DNA from 3 places in the Clostridium septicum genome. Region 3 is predicted to be linked to each of the others. Evidence: a T-box and tRNA genes for the amino acid it is inferred to sense, from the RefSeq annotation. Region 3 holds a T-box; the other regions hold tRNA genes.
What was found. The T-box of region 3 lies ahead of CP523_RS08695 (glycine--tRNA ligase). A T-box ahead of a tRNA ligase gene usually reads a tRNA of that ligase, here a tRNA-Gly.
Positions count from the first base shown of each region.

Region 1: it encodes a tRNA-Gly, which carries the amino acid that the T-box ahead of CP523_RS08695 (glycine--tRNA ligase) is inferred to sense. The anticodon was not compared.
Region 2: it encodes a tRNA-Gly, which carries the amino acid that the T-box ahead of CP523_RS08695 (glycine--tRNA ligase) is inferred to sense. The anticodon was not compared.

Region 1 covers NZ_CP023671.1:2,094,118-2,097,394, reverse strand. The annotation lists tRNA gene CP523_RS09505 (tRNA-Lys) at 110-185, opposite strand; tRNA gene CP523_RS09500 (tRNA-Gly) at 189-262, opposite strand; gene CP523_RS09495 (hypothetical protein) at 328-1,002, opposite strand; gene CP523_RS09490 (hypothetical protein) at 1,203-1,613, shown strand; tRNA gene CP523_RS09485 (tRNA-Gly) at 1,719-1,793, opposite strand; tRNA gene CP523_RS09480 (tRNA-Leu) at 1,809-1,892, opposite strand; T-box leader at 2,017-2,228, shown strand; gene thrS (threonine--tRNA ligase) at 2,332-3,277, shown strand, end outside.
Region 2 covers NZ_CP023671.1:2,559,399-2,562,675, reverse strand. The annotation lists gene CP523_RS11795 (ABC transporter ATP-binding protein) at 1-39, opposite strand, end outside; gene CP523_RS11790 (ECF transporter S component) at 300-899, shown strand; gene CP523_RS11785 (alpha/beta-type small acid-soluble spore protein) at 1,153-1,335, shown strand; gene CP523_RS11780 (alpha/beta-type small acid-soluble spore protein) at 1,406-1,588, shown strand; gene CP523_RS11775 (alpha/beta-type small acid-soluble spore protein) at 1,664-1,846, shown strand; tRNA gene CP523_RS11770 (tRNA-Gly) at 1,907-1,981, opposite strand; tRNA gene CP523_RS11765 (tRNA-Lys) at 2,032-2,107, opposite strand; tRNA gene CP523_RS11760 (tRNA-Gln) at 2,111-2,185, opposite strand; tRNA gene CP523_RS11755 (tRNA-Arg) at 2,191-2,267, opposite strand; tRNA gene CP523_RS11750 (tRNA-Arg) at 2,308-2,384, opposite strand; gene CP523_RS11745 (amidase domain-containing protein) at 2,508-3,277, opposite strand, start outside.
Region 3 covers NZ_CP023671.1:1,950,117-1,953,393, reverse strand. The annotation lists gene CP523_RS08695 (glycine--tRNA ligase) at 1-1,210, opposite strand, end outside; T-box leader at 1,260-1,428, opposite strand; tRNA gene CP523_RS08690 (tRNA-Asn) at 1,579-1,653, opposite strand; tRNA gene CP523_RS08685 (tRNA-Asn) at 1,686-1,760, opposite strand; tRNA gene CP523_RS08680 (tRNA-Asn) at 1,792-1,866, opposite strand; gene lysS (lysine--tRNA ligase) at 2,136-3,277, opposite strand, start outside.

The sequences.
Region 1 (3,277 bases), 140 kb from region 3:
TATAAAAATTATATTTATATATTATATTTAAAATCTAGTTAATATATTACTAATATAATAAAACATTAAATTGAAAAATAAAAAAAGATTAGCTTATGCTAATCTTTAATGGTGCGTCATCAGGGATTCGAACCCGGGACACCCTGATTAAGAGTCAGGTGCTCTACCAACTGAGCTAATAACGCATATGGAGCGGGTGATGAGAATCGAACTCACGTAACTTGCTTGGAAGGCAAGGGCTCTACCATTGAGCTACACCCGCATGTCTTACTGACAGTAATTATTATAATATACATAATAATTACTGTCAATAGTTTTTTTAATATTCTAAATAACTTCTGTGAGAGATTTCAATAAAATATCTTTAAATTTCTCACCTATACTTTTATCTTCTACTGCATTTCTACAAATTTCTAGCCACTTTTCTGTATTCACGCTGACACGTTCTTCAAATTCACTTTCTGTTGAAGTCATATAACTAGATGAAATTACAAATTCACCTAACTCTTCTGCATTTTTAAATATCTTTATATATAAAAATTCTGTCTGATCTCCATACCACGTTCTATTAAACTCTCTAACGAATTTTAATATTTCGGGAAGGACTTTTCCAGTTGGTAAATCCCAACACTTCTTCAACATTTGTAATTGCTTTGTCATTTTAACAGATTCTTCTTTAGTTATTTTCTTGCTAACTTCTGCATCTTTTATTATTTTTTCAACTGATATATTTGGTACTTTTAAAATTAGTCTATCTTTACCATAGATCCACTTATAAAAAGCTTCCTGTAAAAAGGAATATTGAATATACCCCAATAATGCTTTTTCATCTGGAAAATAGCTCCATATATTATTTAGACCATTATTCCTAGAGTAAATTAATGTGTGAATGTAAAGGCTCTTATCTGTTGGGGGTGTATCCATAAACATATGTCCTCTTATCGTTTTGTTCTCACTTATAAGATTTTCCCAGTAGTCAAAAGAGTTGTAATTATGTCTCACCTTTATCACCTTTCTTTCTACTATATAATATATTATATAGTATAACGTACCATCTTTTCAAGTTATTTCATCGCGTATTAAAGGTTATTAAAAATCATTTTTATGAATAAACATTCTGAAAACTTCCTGTTAATACCTTTGAAATTCAACTATTTTTCCCTTATAATTTATATAAGGATAGTATAAAAGGAGGCTTTGCTTTGTACCACTGTGAAATTTGCGGCGCACCAGCAGATATTCATCATATAGTCCACAAACATGAAGGTGGATACGATTTTGATTTAAATTATAAATATCTTTGTAACCTTCATCACAGAGGAAAAAATGGTCCTCATAATTGCATTGAAACTGATTTAAAGTACAAACTCGAATTACAGGATAAACTGTACAAGCTTCTTCCAAAAGATCACTATAATGCAAAAGAACTTCTAGAAATCTTAAGATTACCTAGTTGCTCTCTTAAAAGATTAATTAAAAATCTTAAGCTATATAAAGAAGGTTATCTTAAAGATGAAATTATTAAAAACCTTATGGGTGGAAAACTTTATTTCCATTCTATGTTAGATGAACTTGAACTTGAACGTTTATTTAATAATATTAATATTAGCTAAAAATTAGCTTATTATTCAATATAGAGAGACTTTAATTACCACTTTTCATTATTTTAAAAATTTATTACAACAAAAAAAGTAACACAATTAATTGTGTTACTTTTTTGGAGCGGAAGACGGGATTCGAACCCGCAACTTTCACCTTGGCAAGGTGACACTCTACCGTTGAGTCACTTCCGCAAATTATATATAATTTGGTGCAGATGAAGGGAGTCGAACCCCCACGCCAATGGCGCTAGATCCTAAGTCTAGTGCGTCTGCCAATTTCGCCACATCTGCTTATCTTATATATTAATTATATAAAATACATAAAAGAAAATCAAGATGGAAATTAACTAATTATCCTTTTATTTATATGTTGACATTAATATTTTATATCATTATAATTAATAGCAAATAATAAAAAAATACGTTGAAGAGAAGAGTAAACTAATCCTTCATTTCCAGAGAGAGAATACACTTGGTGTAAGTATTCTTATATGAACTTAGTTGAAAACCACCTCTGAGTGACTCTAATAAAGTCCGTTTTATCACGTTACGATAATTACTTAAGTGGCCTATTTTATTAGGTAATTAAGGGTGGAACCGCGGGAAGTTTTTGCTCTCGTCCCTTTTCTATATATTATTATTTATGTAGAAATTGTGATGAGAGCTTTTTTTATTTATTAAATTATTATTTTGTTTATAATAAATTACGTTTTGAGAGGAGAAAACTATTATGATTAAAATTACTTTAAAAGATGCTTCAGTTAAAGAATTTGAAGCTGGAGTTTCAGTTCTTGATATAGCTAAATCCATTAGTGAAGGTTTAGCTAGAAATGCTTGTTGTGGAATAGTTAATGGAGAAGTTGTAGATTTACGTTACATAGTTAATAAAGACTCTGATCTTGCTATTTGCACTTTTGACTCTAAAGAAGGTAAAGCTGCTTTAAGACATAGCATTTCTCATGTATTAGCTTATGCAGTTAAAAGACTATTCCCTAATGCTAAGTTAGCAATAGGCCCTTCAATAGATAATGGATTCTATTATGATTTTGACTTAGAAAAATCTTTCACTTCTGAGGATTTAGTTAAAATTGAAGATGAAATGAGAAAAATAATAAAAGAAAATCCTCCAATAGAAAGATTTGAACTTTCAAGAACTGAAGCTTTAAAGCTTATGGAAGAAGCTAATGAGCCTTATAAAATTGAATTAATTAATGATTTGGGAAAAGATGAAGTTATTTCATTCTATAAAATTGGTGACTTTACTGATTTATGTGCTGGTCCTCATATAATGTCATTAAAGTCTGTTAAAGCAATTAAACTTATAAGAAGTGCAGGAGCTTATTGGAAGGGTGACGAAAAGAATAAAATGCTTTCAAGAGTTTATGGAACTGCTTTCTTAAAGAAATCTGATTTAGATGCTTATTTAGAAGCTTTAGAAGAAGCTAAGAAAAGAGACCATAATAAACTTGGAAGAGAACTTGGAATATTCACAACTGATGAAAATGTTGGGCAAGGACTTCCTTTAATAATGCCTAAGGGAGCTAAAATAATTCAAACTCTACAAAGATGGGTTGAAGATGAAGAGGATAAAAGAGGTTATGTACTAACTAAAACTCCTTCAATGTCAAAAAATGATTTATTTAAAGTTTCAGGTCACTGGGATCACTATAAAGATG
Region 2 (3,277 bases), 610 kb from region 3:
TCCTTTATATACTTTTGAATAATTAACAACTTTAAGCATAAAACACCCTCCTTTTATTCTATTTGTTATATATATAATATAACAAATAGAATAATTATTCAATACGATTTCATTAAATTTAATACCATTATTTTGAAATTTGTGTAATTTGATATTTTTTTATCAAAATTCTCTTTACAGTTTTTAATCATATGCTAAAATAAAATCGTCGGTATTCTAAAATGAAACTGAACTAAAAAAATAACAATCATTTTTACCGAATTATATCCATAAAAGGAATAAGAACGGAGGTCAATTAAATGTTAAAAACAACTGAAATGGGGAAATCAAAAAGTCATGTTAGAAAGATGGTAATGATAGCTATGTTATCAGGTATTTCTATATTTTTAGGTGTATCTGGCCTTGGATTTATTACATTACCTATATTTAGACTTACTATTATGCATGTACCTGTTATTATAGGTGCTATTTTAGAGGGGCCTATAGTCGGAGCAACTGTTGGTTTAATGTTTGGACTATTTTCAATGTATCAAAATTTTACTGCGCCAACACTTACTTCATTTGTATTTTATAATCCTATAATAGCTCTTGTCCCAAGAATATTAATAGGTATTGTAGCTTACTACATTTATAAACTTTTAAAAAATATTATAAAAAACCAGAGCATTTCAATTGGTATATCTGCAGTATTAGCAACTCTTACAAATACTATTGGTGTATTAGGTTTAACTTACATTTTATACTTAGAACAATATGCAGCTGCTAGAGAAATTTCTACTTCTGCTGTTTCAGGTACACTCCTTGCTATAGGAATATCTAACGGTATTCCAGAAGCTATAGTTTCTTCATTAATAACTATTCCTGTTGTAATTGGAATATTGAAAATAAAAAAATATTAATTTTTATAAAAAAGGACAATTTTTAATTAAAAATTGTCCTTTTTCATACATATTTACCCTACTCTAAGTTAATATTAATCATTAGTGCCAAATACATTTATGTTTTTGTCCAATATATGTATATATAAATTACTTTTACCTTTTTTGGTTTTATTTTTATAGTTTATAAAAAACTAATTTGCACAATATAATAATGCAAAGCAAAAAAGCTTAGCAAATAAAAAACTTTTAAAGTTTTAAGGAGGTAAGTACAATGGCAAAAACATTAGTTCCAGAAGCTAAAAACGGACTAGCCAAATTTAAAAACGAAGTAGCTAGTGAAATGGGAGTTCCTTTCACTGACTATAACGGAAACCTATCTTCAAAACAATGCGGTAGCGTTGGCGGAGAAATGGTTAAGAGAATGGTTCAACAATACGAATCAGGAATAAAATAATACTAATTTAAATGATCAAAAATTAAAACAAATTCAATTTTAATATTGAATATTTAAGGAGGAATTTATCATGGCAAAAACATTAGTACCAGAAGCAAAAAATGGATTAGCAAAGTTTAAAAATGAAGTTGCAAGCGAAATGGGAGTTCCTTTCACTGACTACAACGGAAACTTATCTTCAAAGCAATGCGGTAGTGTTGGTGGAGAAATGGTTAAGAGAATGGTTCAACAATACGAATCAGGAATAAAATAATTTGTAGTATAAATTCAAATATTAAAATAATAAACATTTTAATTTTTAATGTTAAAATGTTAGGAGGTTTTAATTATGGCAAAGACATTAGTACCGGAAGCAAAAAATGGATTAGCAAAATTTAAAAACGAAGTAGCTAGTGAAATGGGCGTTCCTTTTACTGACTATAACGGAGATTTATCTTCAAAACAATGCGGTAGTGTTGGTGGAGAAATGGTTAAGAGAATGGTTCAACAATACGAATCAGGCTTAAAATAATCTATCTTTAGAAGATTAACATAAACAAAAAAGAAGTGTAATTTTTTACACTTCTTTTTTTGGAGCGAAAGACGAGACTCGAACTCGCAACATTCACCTTGGCAAGGTGACGCTCTACCATTGAGCCACTTCCGCATAATTACTCAGGTATTCTGAGTTATATATTAAGTAACTTAGCATTAAATTGGTGGCTTACCGGGGAATCGAACCCCGGACACCTTGATTAAAAGTCAAGTGCTCTACCGACTGAGCTAGTAAACCTAATGGCTGGGATAGCAGGATTTGAACCTACGAATACCGCAGTCAAAGTGCGGTGCCTTACCGCTTGGCGATATCCCAGCATGTGGTGCGTGTTAAGAGATTCGAACTCCTGGCCCACGCCTTAGAAGGGCGTTGCTCTATCCAGCTGAGCTAAACACGCAAATGTTTAAATAACCTAATAAAGATTTATTAAAGTTATTTGGTGCGGCTTAAGAGATTCGAACTCCTGGCCCACGCCTTAGAAGGGCGTTGCTCTATCCAGCTGAGCTAAAGCCGCATGCATATTACGTTGTATATCATAACCCCTGAACGCATGTCTTGTCAACATATTTTAATAAAAAAATTAAAGTTCTAAAATAAAAAAAAGTCAGAATATACTAAATGTCGCAAATCATTGTTATTAACCCCTTTTTATCCTTAAATATCTAATATTTGAATATGCATATGTTGGATAATAAGAAAATAAAGGTCTATTATAATAGGGATATGAATGTGCAGATACATAAATTTCCCCTTGCTCATCTATATAAGTAATTATTGTAGAATGTGACCACATATCCTTTGATCTGCTATGTAGCTGTACTACATCTCCTAAACTTAAATTACTATTGTCCTTATTCTCAACTCCATATCCTGTGTTAACTAACCAATTTCTTAAATTTACTACTCTTATCCACGCATAACTTCCAGGTCTCCAAATTTTATCCATTGGAAGTCCCCCGTTTTTTAAACATTTTGATACAAAATTTGTACAGTCATTGCCTTGGTATTCTTCCTCTGCATCCCAATTTTCACTTGCCCACTTTGCTGCTAAATTCCCATCATATCCTGAATATCTATATACCCCCTTTTTATTTTCTTGTACTTTTGGATTACTTCTTTTATTAAAGTTATTTATATATTCTTTTAAACTAGATTTATTTTTCTTAATAATATTTATTTTATTTTCCATATATTTTTCATATGAACTAATTGTATTAACAAGCTCATCAGCTTTAATTCCTTCTTCAATAATATCTCTACTAACAAATAATTTATTATTTTTAATATTTAAGTAGATTAAATGATTATCTTTATATTTAGTTTTTACTTTTGAATTTTTATATTTTATTTCTATAATTTTATCTACATCTACCACTATTGATTTTTCAATTATATTAATAGAATTAA
Region 3 (3,277 bases):
CATCATCATATTCTAAATTAAACTTTTTACTTAAATCTTCATATACTTCTAAGGCCTTTTCTGATAACTTCTTTGAAAGTGGTAATATAGCTGCCTTATATGGAGCTAATGCTGGATGTAAATGCATTACTGTTCTTATATCTCCACCTTCTAATTCTTCTTCATCATATGCATCAACTAAGAATGCTAAGGCAACTCTATCAGCTCCTAATGATGGCTCTATAACGTATGGTACATATTTTTCATTGTTTGTCGGATCTAGATAGCTCATATCTTGACCTGAATGTTCTTGATGCTTTGTTAAGTCATAGTCAGTTCTATCTGCTATACCCCAAAGTTCTCCCCAACCAAATGGGAATAAATATTCTATATCTGATGTTGCATTTGAATAGAATGATAATTCTTCTTGAGCATGATCTCTCATTCTTAGATTCTGTTCTTTAGCTCCTAAATTCAATAAGAACTTCCAGCAGTAATCTTTCCAATATCCAAACCATTCTAAGTCAGTTCCTGGTTTACAGAAGAATTCTAATTCCATTTGTTCAAATTCTCTCGTTCTAAAAGTAAAGTTTCCTGGTGTTATTTCATTTCTAAAAGACTTACCTATTTGAGCTATACCAAATGGAACTTTTTTTCTTGAACTTCTTTGAACTGATTTAAAGTTTACAAATATACCTTGAGCTGTTTCTGGTCTTAAGTATATTTCATTTTTAGCATCTTCTGTTACACCTTGGAAAGTCTTAAACATTAAATTAAATTTTCTAATGTCTGTATAGTTCATTTTTCCGCACTTAGGACAAACTATATTATTCTTCTCTATATATTCTTTTAATTGCTCATTACTCCAACCATCTGCTGAAGCTACTTCTACACCATTTTCAGTCATATGATCTTCAACTAGTTTATCTGCTCTAAATCTAGCCTTACAATCTTTACAATCCATTAATGGATCAGAAAAACCACCAATATGTCCTGATGCTACCCAAACTTCTTTATTCATTAATATTGCACAGTCTACACCTACATTATATGGACTTTCTTGAACAAATTTTTTCCACCATGCTTTTTTAACGTTATTTTTGAATTCTACTCCTAGTGGACCATAATCCCATGAGTTTGCTAATCCACCATAAATATCTGATCCTGGGAATATGAATCCTCTATTTTTGCAAAGTGCCACGATTTTATCCATAGTCTTTTCTACTGCCATCTTTCATACCTCCAATGTTTTAATATAAAATAAAAAAAGCCCTTAGACCTAAAGGGACGAAATTTCAATTCCGCGGTTCCACCCTTCTTGGCTTGAGCCCAACTTTCTAAATCATTACATTCAAAAGCGCCATTCATTTTAATTTAATAACGATTCACACCAACCATCGTCTCTCTAAAATCAAATTTAAAATTACTCTTCTTCATCATCATGTATATTTACTTATAATAATATTTTATCAAAAGAGCATTATATGTCAAGTAAAACAATAATGTAAAAACTATTGTACCCACCTAAAAAATATAAAAAAGACTTTTATAACAACAGATTTTATATCTACTCTTATAAAAGTCTTTAAATAAAAAAAATGGCTCCGCGAAGAGGATTCGAACCTCCAACCTATCGGTTAACAGCCGAGTGCTCCACCATTGAGCTATCGCGGAATATTTTTTGTAATCAACATATTAAATTTAAATGGCTCCGCGAAGAGGATTCGAACCTCCAACCTATCGGTTAACAGCCGAGTGCTCCACCGTTGAGCTATCGCGGAATATTTTTATAATCAATATATTAAATTTAAATGGCTCCGCGAAGAGGATTCGAACCTCCAACCTATCGGTTAACAGCCGAGTGCTCCACCGTTGAGCTATCGCGGAATATTGAGTACATTAGATATTATAGCACGATTTCATAATATAGCAACCCCTTTTTACAAAAAAATTTAATTTTTTTTTCAAATTATACTACTAAATCAACTATATAACCTAGCTTGAACCCCTTCAACTGCCTAATTATACTATGTTTAAGCTTTATTTATTGATAAAGTAAAATTTAAACACTAATGTTGTTATATATTGTCTTTTAAATAAAAAATAGGCTATATCAAATTAAATGTTAATTCAATTTGATATAGCTCTTTTTATACCTATTTATTTAGTTGAGGTTTCATCGTAGGGAACATTATAACATCTCTTATTGACGCTGAATCAGTTAAGAACATTATAAGTCTATCTATACCTATTCCTAATCCTCCTGTTGGTGGCATACCTGTTTCTAAAGCACTCATGAATTCTTCATCTATCATGTATGCTTCATCATCTCCAAGTTCTCTTTCCTTTTCTTGTTGATTAAATCTATCTCTTTGAACTATTGGATCATTTAATTCTGAGTAAGCATTGCATATTTCTCTACCAAATATGAACCCTTCAAATCTTTCTGTAAACTCTGAATTACCTCTCTTCTTTTTAGTTAAAGGTGAGATTTCTACTGGGTAATCACATATAAATGTTGGTTGAATCATATGCTCTTCTGCATATTCTTCAAATAACATATTTAATACTTCACCCTTAGTTACATACTTAAGATCCTTTTTGAATTCTAAGTTCTTCTCTTTAGCTATAGCTTGAGCTTCTTCATTTGATTTAATTGCATTAAAGTCTACACCTGCATGTTCCTTTACTGCATCAATCATAGTTATTCTTCTCCAAGGAGGTGTAAAGTCTATCTCTGTTCCTTGGTAAGTAACCTTAGTTGTACCATTTACCTTTTCACAAACAGAAGCAACCATATTTTCAGTTATTTCCATCATATCATTATAATCAGCAAAAGCTTGATATAACTCTATCATAGTAAACTCTGGATTATGTCTTACTGACATTCCTTCATTTCTAAATGTTCTTCCAAGATCATAAACTTTCTCTAATCCTGCTACTATACATCTTTTTAAATATAACTCTGGAGCAATTCTTAAATACATATCTATATCTAATGTATTATGATGAGTTATAAATGGCCTAGCAGAAGCTCCACCGGCTATTGTTGATAACATTGGTGTCTCTACTTCTATAAAGCCTTTATTATCTAAGAATTCTCTTATTCCCTTTATAATTTTAGCTCTCTTTATAAAAGTATCCTTAACTTCTGGATTTGTAATTATATCTACTTCTCTTTGTCTATATCTTAAATCTGGGTCTTTTAAACCATGCCACTTTTCTGGTAATGGTTTCAATGACTTACATATTAATTCAAACTCTTTAACTTTAACAGATACTTCACCTGTTCTAGTTT